4 regions of the Mariniluteicoccus endophyticus genome follow, and region 2 is predicted to be linked to each of the others. Evidence: predicted binding sites of a transcription regulator. Region 2 holds the regulator's gene; each other region holds the start of a gene.

Region 1 (4,196 bases), on a different contig from region 2:
CGGCTCCGGCTGCGGCGTGCAGAGCCTCCACCTGGCCCGTCACTGCGGGCGGGTCGTCGCGAGCGACCTCAACCCGCGCGCCAACCGGTTGGCGTCGTGGACCTTCGCGCTGAACGGTCTCGACGTCGACCAGCGCCTGGGGTCCCTCTACGAGCCCGTCGACGACGAGCGGTTCGACCTGGTCGTGACCAACCCGCCGTACGTCATGTCGCCGCCCGACGAGCACCGCCTGACCTACCGCGAGGGCTCGTTCACCGCCGACGGGCTCATGGAGGCGGTCGTCCGCGGCATCGACGGGCGTCTGAACCCCGGCGGGACGCTGCAGGTGCTCGGCAACTGGGCGATCCTGCGCGACGGCGGCTGGGAGGAGCGGCTACGGTCGTGGATCCCGGCCGGGCACGACGCGCTGGTGATGGAGCGTGAGCGGCTCGATCCGTACGAGTACATCGAGATCTGGCTGGCCGATGCCGGTCTGGTCGGGACGGACGCGTACGCCGCGCGATATCGCGAGTGGCTCGACTACTTCGACCAGCTCGGGATCGTCGGCGTCGGCATGGGCTGGCTGTCGGTGCACCGCACCGACTCGTCCCACCCCGACCTGCGCGTCGAGTCGTGGCCGCATGCGGTGGAGCAGCCCGTCGGTGACGCGTTCCGCGAGCAGCAGGAGGGCGTGGCCGCGGCGCGGTGCAGCGACGACGTGCTGTGGGCGACACCCTGGGCACTGGCCGACGACATCGTGCAGGAGACGATCGGGGCGCCCGGCGCGGAGGACCCCTCGCACATCGTGCTGCGCTCCCAGCGCGGGTTCCGGCGCGCGGTCGAGGTCGACACCGGCCTGGGCGGCGTGCTCGGCGCGTGCGACGGTGACCTGCCGCTGGGCGTGATCGTCGACGTCGTCGCCGGCCTGCTGGAGGTCGACGCCGCTTCCCTGCGCACCGAGGTTCTGCCGCGCGTCCGCGAGCTCGTCGCCGACGGGATGTTGCGTACGCGCTGACTCAGCGGCGACCCATGAACGCCCGGCGCTCGTCGGGCGTGTGCTTCTCGAGCGCGTACCGCAGGGCCGTGCGCGGCATGGTGTCGGCGTACCGCTCGAGGAAGTCGTCGAGCGCTGCCCGGTCGCGCAGGCCGATCTCGCGCAGCATCCAGCCCGTGGCCCTGTGGATGAGGTCGTGCTCGTCGCCGAGCAGGCGGTGGGCAGTGTCGAGCGGCAGCTCGCTCTCCCCCGCGCGGATCGGGCCGAGCATCGCCACCATCGCCAGGCGACGGCGCCACAGGTTCTCCGAGGAGATGAGCGGGTCGAGCGTCGCGCGTCGCGTGGCGTCGTCCTGGACCACCAGCCAGGGCCCGAGCGTGTGCGGCGCGACGGTGTCGACGAGGTCCCAGTTGTCGAGGTCGTCGGCGCGCCGGATCACCAGGGCGACGATGGCGTCCTTCGTGTGCTGCGGGGTACGCCGGGGCTTGCTGAGGTCTGCCAGCAGGATGGCCGCGAGGAGGCGTACCTCGTGGACGGGGTGGTCGAGGAGGTCCTCGATGTCGTCGAGCGTGACGTCGTCGCGCACCTGCTTGGCCAGCGCGCGCGTCTTCGGGACGCTGACACCGGCGAACTGGTCGCCGTCGGCGTAGCCGCCGGGACCGGCCTTGAAGAAGCGGGTCTTGGCAATGGCGTCGTCGGGGTTGCCGAGCGCGATGAGGCGTGCAGCGATGGCGTCCGCGGTCATGGCGTCAGCCTAGGGACCGCTGGATGAGGGTGGTACGAGCCGCCAGGCCCATGCCGATCGACGACACGCTTGTCACCGCATGGACTGCCCGCCCCTCCCCTCCGCTCGCGCGCCTCATATCCACGTTCACCTGATGTTCACCGCCAAACCTTCCATCTATTCGTATACCTGTTCTATAGTTGAGGTGAAGGAGGAGGTCGTCATGAGAGCACCCAGCGAGATCACCCCGACCCGCACCGAGGTCGTCGCCGCGCTCGTCGAGCTGCGTGAGGACGAGCGGCGGCTGGGTGCGGCCCGGCTGGCGACGATCGCGCTGGCGTGCGAGGCGTGGTCGATGGTCGACGACTCCCCTTTCGACTCCCAGACCCGCACCGAACCCGCGGTCCTCTTCGGCGAACGCATGGTCGCCATGGGCGGCGCGGGCACCCCCGAGGTCGCCGAGTTCGCCACGCTCGAGATCGGGCCGGCCCTCGGCATCTCCCCCGACTCGGCCTACGGGCTGGTGAGCGACGTCCTCAACCTCAAGCACCGGCTGCCGATCCTGTGGGAGAAGGCGCTGTCGGGAGCCGTGCGCGAGTGGGTCGCCCGCCGCGTGGCGCGCAACACCGCGGCGCTCCCCCTCGACGTCGCCCGAACGATCGACACGCACCTCTCCCCGCTGGTCGACGGCATGACCGACGCGAAAGCCCTTGCGGAGTTCGACCGGATGGCGATCCTGTTCGACACCGATCGCGAGAGGCGGCGCGAAGAAGCACTCTCACACCGGTACGCCCACGTGTTCACCGGCAGCGACGGCACCGCCCAGGTCGATGCCCGGCTCGACGTGGCTGCCGCCGTCGTCCTCGACCAGACCCTCGACCACGGTGCGCGGACGCTCGCCGTGGGAGGCGTCGAAGGCACGCGGAACAGCCTGCGCGCCCAGGCGCTGGAGCTGCTCGCCCATCCCACGCGCGCCCACCTCATCCTCGACCAGGGGCTCCCCTTCGACACCACACCATCCGGGCAGCACATCCCCGTCACCATCGACCCCGACACCGGAGAGATCACCACCACCCCAGGCAGCGGCACATCCTGCACGCACGGGGTCGAGCTCGTCGTACGCGTCTCCGACCACGACCTCCGACACGACGGCGGAGGCACCCTCAACCACCTCGCCCCACTCACCCGCCAAGCCCTCCACGAGCTCCTGGCCTCCGCGCCACAGGTCACCGTTCGGCCCGTCATCGACCTCACCCAGCCCGTGACCATCAGCCAGTACAAACCCAGCCCCGAGCTCCGCTGGATCATCACCGAACGCGACCAACGAGAGCTCTACCCCTACTCCAACCGCACCGCACGATCCCGACACATCGACCTCGACCACACCATCCCCTGGCACCGAGGCGGCCAGACCACCACCGACAACCTCGCCGCGCTGTCCCGCAAGGCCCACCGCGCCATCACCCACGCCGGTTTCCAGGTCGAACAGACCACCCCCGGCACCCTCAAGCTCACCACCCCCACCGGACAACAGCTGTGGACCAACGCCCACGGCACCCACACCCAACCCCCACCCGACCGCACCCGCACCAACGACCCCGACCAGACCACCACCGTCATGCTCACCACCGCACTGGCGATCATCGCCCGCCACCGCGACCGCATCACCACACAAGCCACCACCCGGGCCCGCGAGGCACAACGGCAGGAGCGGCTGGAAGCCGCACGCGACGAGGTCGGCCGGGCAACGTTGCAGGCCGATCCCGGCGCGGTGCTCACCGGCCGCCTCGACCCGAGACTCCCCGTCGTGGGGTCGGACACCCCACCACCCTTCTGACCGTTCACCACACCCGACCCAGCCGCGAGACCACAGGTCTCGCGGCCATTGGTCGTTGACCGGCGCACGTCTACAGTGGACCCATGACGCCCCCGCTGCCCATGCCGTCCCCCGCCGAGCTGCGCGCCACGGCGATCGCCCTGGCAACCCTGGAGGCGGCGCTCTCGCCCGACTGGGAGGACCGACGCTTCTCGTGGAACCCGGCCTGGGCCGACCAGGAGGAGCTGTTGCAGGGGCGCGACGGGTCGGGCGAGGAGATGCACGTGCTCGTGCGGGCCGGCGACGCGGCGATCAACATCGCGTCCCCCGACCACGGAATGCTCGAGGGCGGCTTCGGCTCGACCGACTGGGCCCGCGGGTTCTTCGAGGTCGAGCCCATCCCGACCGTCGGCTCGACCGTGCGGCTGCACACCGTCGACGGGCAGTGGACCGCATGGGAGGTCACGCCCGACGGCGCCCCTGCGGCCGAGGAGTGGCTGTCGTTCCTGACCGAGGGGACGCAGCGCTACCTGCACTTCGCCGCCGACTACCACGAGATCGACGTGACGCCGGACGTGGAGGAGGCGGTCGCCGCGATCTTCGGCGGTGCGGCGCTGACCCCGGCGTACGCCGCCGTCCTCGCACCCGAGAACGACTGGGACGACATCGTGCCCGAGCTCGAG
Region 2 (4,196 bases):
CCGCCCGCCACCCCCTGCGCCCTGGGCCGGTGCGCCGGGATCCCGTTCGGCAACGGTCAGCCCGACCAGCGAACGTACGCCCGCAGCGACAACGCCGACGGATCCGTCACCCTGAAGCTGCACTGGGGCCAGTTCTGAGACCGGTCCTGTCGGTGGTACTCGATAGGTTGGACCGGTGAGCAAGCCAGTCGATCATCGTGACGTCCTCCAGGCCGCCGTCGAGGGCATCGGGGGCAGCCCGCGTCCGGGCCAGGAGAAGATGGCCGACTCCGTCGCCGAGGCGCTCGAGACGGGTCAGCACCTGCTGGTCCAGGCCGGCACCGGCACCGGCAAGTCGCTGGGCTATCTCGCGCCGGCCCTCACGCGTGTGGTCAACCACCCCGACGAGCGCGTCGTCGTCGCGACGGCCACGCTCGCGCTCCAGGCCCAGCTGGCCTCGAAAGACATCCCCTCGGCGCTCGACGCGGTCGAGCAGGCCACGGGGCGGCGCCCGCGCGCGGCGATCCTGAAGGGACGCAGCAACTACGCATGCCTGCTGCGCGTACGCGAGGGCGTCGCCGACCAGGACACGCTGCTCGGCTCCGGCGAGGTTGTCGAGGCCCTGCGCGCCACCGCGCAGTCGCCCGAGTCGGTCGTGGGCGCCGAGGTGGTCGCCCTGCGCGAGTGGGCCGAAGACGAGCTGACCGAGGGCAACCTGGCCGACCGTGACGACGCCCCGACCCACGGCACGAAGGCGTGGGCGCAGGTGTCGGTGCCGGTGCGCGAGTGCCTGGGTGCCCAGCGCTGCCCGTTCGGCGAGGAGTGCTTCGTCGAGAAGAGCCGGGAGCGCGCCCGCGAGTCCGACCTCGTGGTGACCAACCATGCCCTGCTCGCCATCGACGCCATGCACGGAGGAACGGCCCTACCCGAGCACGACCACGTCATCATCGATGAGGCCCACGAGCTCGTGTCCCGGGTGACGGGCGCCGCCAGCGTCGAGATGAGCCCCCAGCAGATCGAGCGGGTCGGCCGGCGCGCCACCGCGTGGCTCGACGACGACCTGGGGCTCGAGCTGCTCGACCTCTCCGACGCCCTCAACGACGCGCTGCTGGCCGTGGCCCCGGAGCGCGTGACCGAGCCGGACTCGCCTGTGGTGCGGGCGTGCGAGCAGATCCGAGAGGTGACGCGCCGCGTCCTGTCGTCGATGAACACCAAGGACGCTGAGAACGACCAGCGCCAGGCCGCAGCTGCGGTCAAGGAGGTCTACGACGTGGCCGAGCGGGCCGCGGCCCTCGCCGACGCCGATGTCGTCTACGTCAACGACCGCGGGGAGAGGTTCGGCCGTGAGCTGCGCGTCTCACCGCTGAGCGTGGCCGGGCTCATGCGCGAGCGCGTCCTGGGGGAGGCGACCACCGTCCTCACCTCGGCGACGCTGACGATCGGCGGCGAGTTCGGCCAGGCCGCCGGCTCGGTCGGCCTGTCCAGCCGCGAACGACGCGAACACCCCGAGCCCGCCGGCGCCGAGGTCACCTGGCGTGGCGTCGACGTCGGCTCACCGTTCGACTACCGTCGTCAGGGCATCCTCTACGTGGGGCGTACGCTCCCGCCCCCGCGTCGCGACGGCATCGCCGACGAGGTCCTCACCGAGGTCGCCGAGCTCGTGTGGGCGGCGGGCGGGCGTACGCTCGGTCTCTTCGCATCCCAGCGCTCGGCCGAGCTGGCAGCGACCCACGCGCGCAAGCAGCTGCCGAAGCAGACGATCCTGTGCCAAGGTGACGCCCAGCTGTCCGAGCTGACGAGGCGCTTCATCGCCGAGCCCGACACGAGCCTGTTCGGCACGGTCTCGCTGTGGCAGGGCATCGACGTGCCGGGCGACACCTGCGAGCTGGTGATCATCGACAAGATCCCGTTCCCGCGTCCCGACGACCCGCTCATGCAGGCGCGTCAGAAGGCGGTCGCCGAGGCGGGAGGCAACGGGTTCATGGCCATCGCGGCGGGGCACGCCGCACTGCTCATGGCACAGGGAGCCGGGCGGCTGATCCGGCGCGCCAGCGACCGCGGCGTCGTCGCGGTGCTCGACCCGCGTCTGGTCACCGCACGCTACGGCTCGTTCCTGCGCGCGAGCATGCCCGACATGTGGATGACCACCGATCGCGAGGTTGCGGTCGGGGCGCTCAGGCGGCTTCAGGAGAGCCGGGCGGACTGAACGCCGTCAGAGGCGGCGCAGCACCGCCACGACCTTGCCCATGATCGACGCGTGGTTGCCGTCGATCGGGTCGTACGCCTCGTTGTGGGGGAGCAGCCAGATCTGGTTGCCCTGGCGCCGGTAGGTCTTCACGGTCGCCTCGGTGTCGAGCAGGGCGGCCACGATGTCGCCATTGACGGCCGTCTGCTGCTGGCGGACCACGACCCAGTCGCCGTCACAGATCGCGGCGTCGATCATCGAGTCGCCACGCACCTCGAGGAGGAACAGCGTGCCGTCGCCGACGATCTGACGGGGGAGCGGGAAGACGTCCTCGACCTGCTCCTCGGCCAGAATCGGGCCACCGGCGGCGATGCGGCCGACGACGGGCACCGGCACGGCGTCGGGGAAGGCGTCACGGACACCGGTTTCGTCGTAGCCGTGGTCGAGCGGATCACGGCCGGACGGGGGCATGAGCACCTCGAGGGCGCGCGGCCGGTTCGGGTCCCGGCGGAGGAAGCCCTTCTGCTCCAGCACCTTGAGCTGGTGGGAGACCGACGAGGGGGACGCGAGGCCCACGGCCTCCCCCATCTCGCGGATGCTGGGCGGGTAGCCACGCGAGTCGACCGAATGCTTGATGACCTCGAGAACGCGGCGCTGACGCGGGGTGAGTCCGTCGGCGTCGACGGGACCGTCTGGCAGCGAGGTCACCGAGGCACCCGCCTCGGCCAGCTGGGCGGCGATCGCCTCTCGAGTGGGGCGACCACGCTTGCGCGGCGGTTTCTGCGGCGCGGGGGACTCGGGGTCGGGGGTCTCGCGTTCGGCCATGTCTCGAGGCTAGGGCAATCGAATGCGTGAATCAAACATCTGTTCGACGTGTCGCCGTGCCCGCGTCGTCCAAAAATTGTCAGACCCCCCTGATGGACTCGGGACTTGCGGGTAACGGTTCGAACACGTGTACGAGGTTCGCACTTGTGTTCGAATGCGAGACCGTCTAAAAATAAGATCCGTCGAACACTCGTTCGAACACTTCCCGAGGAGATTTACCATGACTGCACTCGCTTCCCGTCACGCCGCCCCTATCGGCGCGCGTAGCACCGAGCGCTGCCAGGCCCCGGCGGGCCGCGCCGACCGCTCGGTGCGCCCCGAGGTGGCCCGACCCCAGGTCGTGGCGTCCAGCTCCCGTGCGGCGGTCGCCGCTCGCTCCTGCAGCGGTGTCGCGCCGGTGCCCGCCGCCGGCGTGCGGCCGCGGGTGGGCGTGGGGGAGGCGCCCGTTGTGGTGACCCGCCTGACCGATCGCGGGCTCGCCCTGGTGTTGGCGCTGGTTGCCCTCTTCGTTGTAGCCGGGGTGGCCTGCGTGGGGCTCACCGCTGCCCGTGTGATGTCCGACGCCGGGCCGATGGCCGCCGCTGCAGCCTCTCGATGAGGAATTCGACACGAGCCGCCCCGCGTCTTGCGATTGTGGTCCGATCGGCCTAGGGTACCTACATCTAGTAGTTACACGACTGTCGTTTGTCCACAGTTAGTGGTCGATATCCACAGTTGTCCGCATGGTCGCGCACAGGTTTATCCCCAGCGGGACCCCACCTCAGGGGTGGGTGACCTTGTCGTGACCCGTCACGAGAGGAGGGTGTCATGCACTGTCCGTTCTGTCGCCACGACGACTCGCGCGTGCTCGACTCCCGCACGACCGATGACGGGTGCAGCGTCCGACGGCGGCGTCAGTGCCCCTCGTGCGAACGGAGGTTCACGACCATCGAGCAGATGCAGGTCGTGATCGCCAAGCGCTCAGGGGTCCTCGAGCCCTTCAACCGCGAGAAGGTGATCCAAGGCGTGCGCAAGGCCTGCAAGGGCCGGCCCGTCACCGAGGAGCAGCTGGCGCGGCTGGGGCAGCGTGTCGAGGAGACGTTGCGGTCGTCCGGCCAGTCCGAGATTCCCGCCGACGAGGTGGGGGTCGCGATCCTCGGCCCGCTCCGCGAGCTCGATCAGGTCGCCTACCTCCGGTTCGCCAGCGTTTACCGCCAGTTCGAGTCGG
Region 3 (4,196 bases), on a different contig from region 2:
ACACCGCCGCCTGTTCCTCCTCCGTCGGGGCGGTCGGGCGATCCATGAACACGAACTCGGAGCGGAGCAGGCCGACGCCCTCGGCGCCCTTGGTCATGGCCTGGCGGGCGTCGTCGGCGTTGCCGATGTTGGCGACGACCTGGACCCGGTGGCCGTCAGTGGTGACCGCCGGCTCGTCCTTGGCGGCCTCCTCGGCCTCGCGACGCTCGGCCTGACGCCGCTGACGCGTCAGGATCGCGTCGAGCTCGGAGTCGCTCAGGTTGAGCTCGAGCGTGCCGGCCGTGCCGTCGAGGACGACGCGGGTGCCGTCGGCGATGTCGAGCGCGCGGGACTCGATGCCGGCGACCGCCGGGATGTCGAGCGAGCGGGCGATGATCGCGACGTGCGACGAGGCGCCGCCGCGAGCCGTCGCGAAGCCGACCACCTTCGAGCGGTCGAGCTGGGCGGTATCGGACGGTGTGAGGTCCTCGGCGAGGAGGATCGTGTTCTCCGGCATCTCCTTCGCCTCCGAACGCTGGCCCGTCAGCTCCTCGAGCACACGCTGGCCCACATCGCGCACGTCGTTCGCGCGGCCTGCCAGCACCTCGTTGGACAGGCCGGCGAGCTGGTCGGCGAAGCTGGTGAACGCGCCCTGCCACGCGTACGCGGCGCTGCGACCCTTGTCGATCGCACTGACGGCGCGGTCGAGGAGGTCGGGATCCTGCAGGATCTCCTGGTGGGCGGCGAAGATCGCGGCCTTGTCGGGGGCCGCCTCGTTCTCGAGGCGGTGCTGAAGCGCCGAGAGGTCGAGCAGCGCGCGGTCGATCGACTGGTCGAGGCGCCGGCGCTCCTTGTGGCGGTCGGAAGCGTCCTTCTCGACCTGGATCTCCTCGCGGCGCATCTGGAGGACCGTGCCCACACCCAGGCCCGGCGAGGCCGAGACGCCCCTGAGGACGTTCGGGTCCTGAGGCTCGGCCGGCACGTCGGGCTGCACGTCGAACGCGGTGGCGCCGGCCGCGGCGGCCGGGGCCTCGGTGAGCGGATTGACGTCCTCGCCCAGACCCTCGCGGATCGCTTCCGCGAGCCTGGCGACGGCCTCCTTGGCGTCGGGGCCGTGGGCGGTGACGACGACCTTGTCGCCGTAGCCGACCGCCAGTCCCATGACCGACACGATCGAGCGGGCGTTGGCGGAGTCGTCTCCACGGCGGATGCGGATGTCGGACTTGAAGCTCTTCGCGAGGCCGGCCAGCGTGGCGACCGGGCGGGCGTGGAGCCCCGTCGGGTTCGGCACGAGGATGGCCTCGGAGGTGGCCTTCGCTCCCCCGGCGGCGGCGCCCGCAGCCTCGTCCTGCTCACCCATCGCGATCGTGAGCGCGACGTCCTCGCCCGCGGTGACGAGGCCCTCGGCGGGTTCCATCGACTCCACGAGCTCGCCGTTGGTGACGACCACCTGGGTGAGCAGCGACTTCGCCTTCTGGGCCACCTCGTCGAGGTCGAACTCGATCAGCGGCTGGCCCGCCTCCACGGACTGTCCCGCGGAGACTTTTGCGGTGAACCCCTCGCCCTCGAGTCGGACGGTGTCGAGGCCGATGTGCATCAGGACCTCGAGGCCCTCGGCCGTACGCAGCGTCACGGCGTGGCGCGAGGGCTGGACGTCGACGATCTCGCCCGCCGCGGGCGCCACGAGCACATTTCCGACGGGGTCGATGGAAAATCCGTCACCGACCATCTTGCGGGCGAAGACCGGGTCGGGGACCTGATCGATCCGCACCATGACTCCGGTCAGTGGCGCGAGAAGGGTGGTTGGGGGCTGTTCGGACATCACGCCGTCCTCTCCGGGTCGAACCCGTACCTCCATTGGCGAGTTCCAGACCGCATGGTCATTCTTGCAACTCCCCCTCCTCCGTAACAACCGTTTGTTAACCCGATGTTCACCACCCGTGATTCGTACACATGTTCGATTCATGGTAGTCTTTGATCATGCCCTCGAACAAGAGCCTCACCACGCGGGAGGCCCTCCTGCAGATCAGTGACGCCCTCGACGGGCTGGACGACGACCGGCGTCGTCTTGATCATGAGACGCGCCTCGAGCTCGTGACCTCCGCGCGCCGGGTCGCGCGACGCCTGCAGGCACTGGCGGCCGTGTTGGTGGCCGAGGCCGATGCCGCAGGCTCGTCCCAGAAGGCGAAGGCGACGCCGACCACCCAGTGGCTACTCACCGACCCCACCGTCACCCGCGGCGAGGCGCTCGGTGCGGTCTTCACGGGGCGCGAGCTGGCGGCCAACGAGGCCGTACGCGAGGCCACCCTCGCCGGCGACCTGCCCCTCGACCGCGCGCGAGCCGTGGTGAAGGCGCTGGGCCAGCTACCCGAGGGACTGACGAGCCAGCAGCGCGACGCGGTCGAGCGCGACCTCGTGGCCCACGCCGACACGGTGTCTGAGCGCCGGGCGGCCCGGGCCGCGCGTGAGTCGCTCGAGCGCGTCGCCCCCGAGGCACTCCCCTCCCCCGAGGACGACCAACGACGTCTCGACGAACAGCGGCGACGGGCCCATGCGCGGCGCCACCTGTTCCTGACCTCCGATGGAGACGGCGGCCTGGACGTACGCGCCAACCTGCCCGAGCTCGACGCACGGCCACTGGTTTCCATGATCGAGAAGTTTTTGGGGGACCGGCGCCGCGAGCTGCGTGACGCCCGTGACCGCCTCGACCCGCGGTCCGCCGCGACCCCGGAGCAGCAGCGCGCCGACGCCTTCGTCGAGCTCGTACGCTCGCTCCACGCCGAACCGCGCGAGGCCCCACAGGCCGAGCGCCTGGCGAGCGGGGCCACGCAGCACCACCAGCCCACAGACGAGCACACACGGCACACCAGAGACGTAGCCCACCCCGGCGAACCCGCTGAGCCGAACGGATCTCCCAGCCAGGCCCAAGAACCAGGACGCCCGCACCACGAGGCCCCGGCGCACGAGACTCCGGACCAGCACGCGCAGCGAGCGAGGCGAGGAGCCCGCATCGTCGTGACGATCCACGAGTCCGCCCTGCGCGATCGCGCGGAACAGGCGGGGCTGCTGCCGGACGGCACCGAGATCGGGGCCGGGGACCTGCGGCGGCTGTGCTGCGACGCGGAGATCCTCCCTGTCGTGCTCGGATCAGGATCGGACGTTGTTGATCTTGGTCGCACGGTGCGACTGGTGACGCCCGGGCTGCGCTCGGCGCTGGCCGCACGGGACGGCGGCTGCTCGTTCCCGGGCTGCGGCGTGCCCGAGGAGCGGTGCGAGGCCCACCACCTCGTCCCCTGGTGGGCGGGCGGTGCGACAGACCTCGACAACCTCGTGCTGCTCTGCCCTCACCATCACGCGCTGGTCGAGCCCTCGCGGTTGTTCCCCGGCCACGGAGACCCTCCCGACCGCTGGCAGTTCCGCCTCGCCGCCGACGGCCTCCCCGAAGTGGTGCCGCCGCGCCGTGTCGACCCCGAACGCCGGCCCATCCGCAACCAGCCGCGCAAGCCCAGAGCGGCCTGAGCAGCCCATGCGAGGGGCGTGCTCGACGAGATCGAGTAGCCCTGCGGCGACACCCTTCGGGCCCGGGCTGCGACGAGCCAGCGTGGGCGCCCTCCACTCTCCGAACGGCCGCCCGGTTGCCTCGCCACCGCCGTCGACTACGCGCGTCGCTCCGCCGACTGGGTGGTCGGCCCGGACGTCAGGGGCGGCCTCGCCGCGCGGCCCGCACCCTCCACGGCGACAACCCAATCAAGCCACGTAGCGGGGTGCGAGCGCCAGGCCCTTGACCAGGAACTCGCAGCGGAATGGTCGATGAGCGGAATACGCGAAGTCATCTCTGCACAGCTCTTGTCCAGGCACAGGGATCACCAGGACTCTCGGACCGTGCTCGGCCGTGGTTCGTCCGACGGCCGCGAGATTGTGTGGCATCGCCAACCCGGCCATAGACTCCACGGGCAACCAACCAGTCGGGAGTACCTGCATGCCCATCCGCAACGACCTTCGTAACGTCGCCATCGTGGCCCACGTCGACCACGGCAAGACCACGCTGGTCGATGCCATGCTCTGGCAGTCAGGCGCGTTCCGAGAAGGCTCCGACGTCGACAACCGGGTCATGGACTCGATGGACCTCGAGCGCGAGAAGGGCATCACCATCCTCGCGAAGAACACCGCCGTGCTCCACCGCATGGACGACGGCACCGACGTCACCATCAACATCA
Region 4 (4,196 bases), on a different contig from region 2:
GAAGACCTTCCGGGACATCATGGACGCCACCGAGGTGCCGGCCGCGAACGAGGTCCAGTGCGGCTGGGGTGCGAACCACTCCCTCGAAGACGCACAGGCGGCCGTTCAGGGCATGCTCGACAAGCGCTCGGAGTGGTCTCAGGTCATGGCCTGATCCGTCCGGCGCGGTCTGGTCGTGGCCGCTCCACGGGAGTCTCCCCGTACTGTCCGGCAGTGCCCCCTAGTCAACGGTCTGCCTGACTGACTGCCCGTCGTCCGCGCCGATGTCGGGTTCTCGCTGGCTGAGGCATCACCCGCGACTCCGCCTCTCTCACGTCTTCACGTTCGCGCCTGGTGCCGGACAGGATGGCGCAGGTAGTTCTCCCTTAGACGGTGTGCTTTGGTTGGAGCTGAGCCGTTGGCGGCTCACCGGTTGCGCAGGGCAGAGGCTCCTGGACCTCCCGGTTGTTGGGCATGCCGGAGGAGCGTTGGCCTTTGGGGTCACGGCGTGGCGCTGGTTCCGGGCAGGACGGGGCGGTGTGCCTGGGCATGCCGGATGGCCGTCCACCCCCTCGAGGTGACGGCTCGGCGCTGCACAGGCGCTGCAGGCGGGACGGTGCGAAGGTGCACCTGGATCCCAGCTGTCGCTGGTTCGGCCAGAGTTCAGGTCGGGCGCGCCAACCAGATCAGGTCTGCTCAGAGGGCTCCGATGGTCAGGCGGCCCGATGGTCAGGCGGCCCGATGGTCAGGCGGCCCGACGGTCGGGCGGGGCGACGGTCGGGCGGTGCGATCGGATCAGGTGGGTCCGGTCAGGCGGCCTGGTCCTCCGTTCCATTCTGGCCGGGCTGATGCAGGGTGGGGTCGAGGGTGATGAGTTCGGGGGCTCGGGCCAGGAGCCTGGCCGCGACCCGTGAGGCCTCGGCCTCGAGCTGTGCCCGCTCGGCCTCCCGTGCGAGGCGGGCGGCCTCACGGGTGGCTGCGCGCATCCGCCGCCGGACTCCGTTGGGGTCGAGCTTGCGTTCGATGGCGGGGCCGTCGGCGAACGTGCCGTGCGGTGATACCCAGTAGGTCTGCCCGGCCGGCGTCGTCCACTTCGCGACTCCGGGCCGGACGGGTTCGACCCGGAACCCGCCGTGGGTCTTCGCCCGGTGCGCCCGCCGATCCAGAGGGATGAGGTTGTGCGTCGCCGTCGGACCCGCGGGCCACGGCACCACATGATCGAGGTCGACGAACCTCGAACGAGACTGCCGTGTGGCGAACGGGAAGGCCATCACCTGCTCACGCGCGAGCACCGCCCACCGCTGCGCCGGCGTCGGAACATAGCCCGACGTCTGGTGGTGCACGTTGAGATCGACCACCGGCCGCACCACCACCTTGGCTGCGGTCGCCAGGAGGTGGTCGAGCTGCGAGCGTGCGACCACGCCCAGGCCGGTGACCTCCCCGCCCGCACCGTGATCGACCTCGTCGGGCCGCACCCGGACCTCCAGCTCCAGCACCATGTCACCGGCCACAGGAGCGGTTTCACCGCGGCCGGCGGCGAGGACAGCAGCCGCACGGGCGGGGGTGGCGAGGAGTTCGAGGGCGCGGGCGCGGGTGTTGCGTCCGCCGGAGGGCCAGGCGATCAACGAGGCCTGCGGCCTGTCACTGGGGGGCGGGTCGGGCTGGGTGGCGAGGATGCCGGCGAGCTCGGTGATGGTTGCTTCCAGTCGGAGGCCGGCAGCACCGTCCAGCCGGGCTGACATCTCGATGACTCCTCCTTCGGCGGGCTGGGTCTGGACGTAGCGTTCGTCGAGGGCCCGTTGACGGCGGTGTTCTTCGCCTTCGGGGTCGACGACCGCGCAGAGTCGTTCGGCCTGGTTGACCATCCGGGTGGTGCCCATGCCCGGTGCGAACGGGGCGAGTCGTTCATCGACCTTGAGTGCCTGGGCCTGGGACAGGCCCCGTGCGGCGACGGCCTGCGCGACCTTTCTCGCGGAGGTGAACCGGACGTGTCCGGCGATCACATGGGCCCACAGGCGGGGGTGCCGGTGTTGGAGGTTGAGCACGTCGGAGATCTGCTGGGAGGCGGCGCCGGGGCTGATCCCGAGGGCGGGGCCGACCTCGAGGGTGAGGAATTCGGCGACGTCGGGGGTTCCGTCGGCTCCGATGGGTAACAGGCGTTCGCCGTGGAGGACGCGTGCGTCGGCGTCGTGGTCGGCGTATTCGTCGATCCACGAATAGGCCTGGGCGCACGCGGCCAGCAGGAGGAGCTGGTCGATCTCGGCCTGGCGGATGCGTTCGGCGGTGTCGCGGAGTCCGCCGATGAGGGCGGGTCTGTCGGGTAGGGATTGCAGGGTCCGGGCGGCGGGGGTATCCACCGGAACCACCTTCCTCTCCTTGATGAGAACTGATGTTCTAATCGTAGGAAGAGGGTCTGACATTTCCTGAGCGGCGGGCAAGATCCTCGTCTCGCTCGCGCCCGCCCGGAGTGCAGTCCCACGCCGGCTCCTCGTCTCGGCCGCAGGCGGCCTCGCTCGGAGATCAGTGGGCGGGTTTGCCGGTCGGCTAGGGGTTCTCGTCTCGCTGGCGCTCGCTCGGAGAACAGTGGGCGGGTGGCGCTCGGTAGGAGACCAGGCTGGGTGTGATGTGGGCGGAGCGGGCAGCGCGGAAGCGGCGTAAAGACGCCGCGGACCCGGCGTGACCCACGATCTGGCCGGCCGGCGTCCCAGCCGCGCAGCGCTGCCCGCGCAGCCCACGCCACCTAGGCGGAGGCGGCTCCTCGTCTCGCCGGCGCTCGCGCGGAGAGCAGTGGGTGGGTTGGGTTCGCTCGGAGGACAGTGGGCGGGTGGACTCGCTCGGAGAGCAGTGGGCGGGCTCGGCGGAGAGCGGTTTCGGCTTGGCCTGGCTCCAGGAGCAGCAGATCGGGGAGCTCAGGCAGGTGTGGGGGAGACCGGGGCTCCGGCGTGGAGGGTGCCCGTGCTCACCACAGACGCGTACACCGCCAGACAGGCGTCGCGCTCGCCACCCAGCGGCTTCAACCAGGCGCCGTCGGCGCGTACGCCGACCTGCTGGATGTCGATCATGCGACACCTCGGTACGCGGGCGTCGACGTGCAGCACGACGTCACCCACGGAGACGTTCGAGCCGACCCACGACTCCTCGACGAAGGGCTCGTCGGTCTCGACGACGAGATTGACGCGCAACCGGCGTGGATCGGCGTCGACGCCCCAGCGCTCGGCACACCATGCGAGCGTGGCGGTTCCGATCAGTGAGACCTGGCCGCCGTCCTGGTGGAGGACGTCACGCTCCGGGAGGACGCGTACGGGATCACCCATGAGCTCCGAGAGGTGCGCATCCAGGGCGGCGTCGCCGACGGCCCACTCGTGCGTACCGTCGGATACGCGCACGCCTTCGCCGACCGTGGCCGCGGTGAACCCGAACACCGCGTCGCGTCGTCTGAACCGGCGGGTGTTCTTGCCGGAGGCGAAGTGGCCGTCGCCGTCCTCGACGGCATACCAGCGGTCGCCCACGATCCCGCGCTCGTCGAGCTCGACGTGGGACAGCTCCTCGCCGCCCATGGACTTCACCGGATGCCGGAAGATGCTGCGCAGCGTCGTCGTCACGCCGAGAGCATAACCTCGCGGTTGCTGACGTCGGGCAGATGGATGTGGTCGACAGCTACGTGCAGCTGAGCGAGACCTCGAGCAGTGGGTGGCGCCCACCCGCGAGGAGGTGGTGGACGCCGTCGGCGCTCGGCTTCGACGTGACCTCCCGCGTGCACGCGCCGCCGGACCCCGGCAGCTGGTTCGCGTCTTGACAGCACGGCGTGCTGAAGGTCAGCGCGTTCGACGACCGCGTACGCCACCTCGACCTGATCATCCCGCGCAACGGCGCGAGTCGACGCGTACGCGGAGGCTGCGAAGGCGGCCCCGCGCCAGATCACGAAGCGTGTGGGCCCGAATTACGGCAGCCCGGCCGCTGGAACCTCGGCGCGTTCCACGGGTCCATCAGCGACGGCAGCTCGTCGAGGGGATGACGGTGCTGCTCGGCGAGCCCGCGGTGACGCAGTCCGCGCACCGCTGGGGCAACGGCGACCGCTGGGTCGAGCTCAGGGGCTCCCGTTCCCGACGCCGCCACCCGTCGTGACGTTCCGGGCCTCCCGCTAGGCGCGCAGCGAGCGCGCGTCGGCGTACCCCACGGCGCGGGCAGCCTCCCCGCGCGTCCAGCCGCGCGCGACG

What was found. Region 2 encodes LexA, which represses DNA repair genes until DNA is damaged. Its sites were predicted from a motif close to TCGAACANNTGTTCGA; they were not measured.
Region 1: a site for LexA is predicted at 1,879-1,894, ahead of ACYVGD_RS02520 (HNH endonuclease signature motif containing protein). Genes of this name have one in related genera too.
Region 3: a site for LexA is predicted at 1,925-1,940, ahead of ACYVGD_RS12820 (HNH endonuclease signature motif containing protein). Genes of this name have one in related genera too.
Region 4: a site for LexA is predicted at 2,361-2,376, ahead of ACYVGD_RS00355 (HNH endonuclease signature motif containing protein). Genes of this name have one in related genera too.

What each region holds. Positions count from the first base shown of each region.
Region 1 is NZ_BAAGXC010000009.1:3,225-7,420, reverse strand. It holds gene ACYVGD_RS02530 (DUF7059 domain-containing protein) at 1-994, shown strand, start outside; gene ACYVGD_RS02525 (DNA alkylation repair protein) at 996-1,718, opposite strand; gene ACYVGD_RS02520 (HNH endonuclease signature motif containing protein) at 1,921-3,534, shown strand; gene ACYVGD_RS02515 (hypothetical protein) at 3,618-4,196, shown strand, end outside.
Region 2 is NZ_BAAGXC010000032.1:84,317-88,512, forward strand. It holds gene ACYVGD_RS14955 (hypothetical protein) at 1-138, shown strand, start outside; gene ACYVGD_RS14960 (ATP-dependent DNA helicase) at 260-2,185, shown strand; gene lexA (transcriptional repressor LexA) at 2,192-2,989, opposite strand; gene ACYVGD_RS14970 (hypothetical protein) at 3,210-3,587, shown strand; gene nrdR (transcriptional regulator NrdR) at 3,797-4,196, shown strand, end outside.
Region 3 is NZ_BAAGXC010000025.1:17,162-21,357, forward strand. It holds gene ptsP (phosphoenolpyruvate--protein phosphotransferase) at 1-1,801, opposite strand, end outside; gene ACYVGD_RS12820 (HNH endonuclease signature motif containing protein) at 1,960-3,498, shown strand; gene typA (translational GTPase TypA) at 3,959-4,196, shown strand, end outside.
Region 4 is NZ_BAAGXC010000001.1:82,696-86,891, reverse strand. It holds gene ACYVGD_RS00360 (S-ribosylhomocysteine lyase) at 1-154, shown strand, start outside; gene ACYVGD_RS00355 (HNH endonuclease signature motif containing protein) at 789-2,336, opposite strand; gene ACYVGD_RS00350 (MOSC domain-containing protein) at 2,889-3,581, opposite strand; gene ACYVGD_RS00345 (hypothetical protein) at 3,637-3,837, opposite strand; gene ACYVGD_RS00340 (GlxA family transcriptional regulator) at 4,121-4,196, opposite strand, start outside.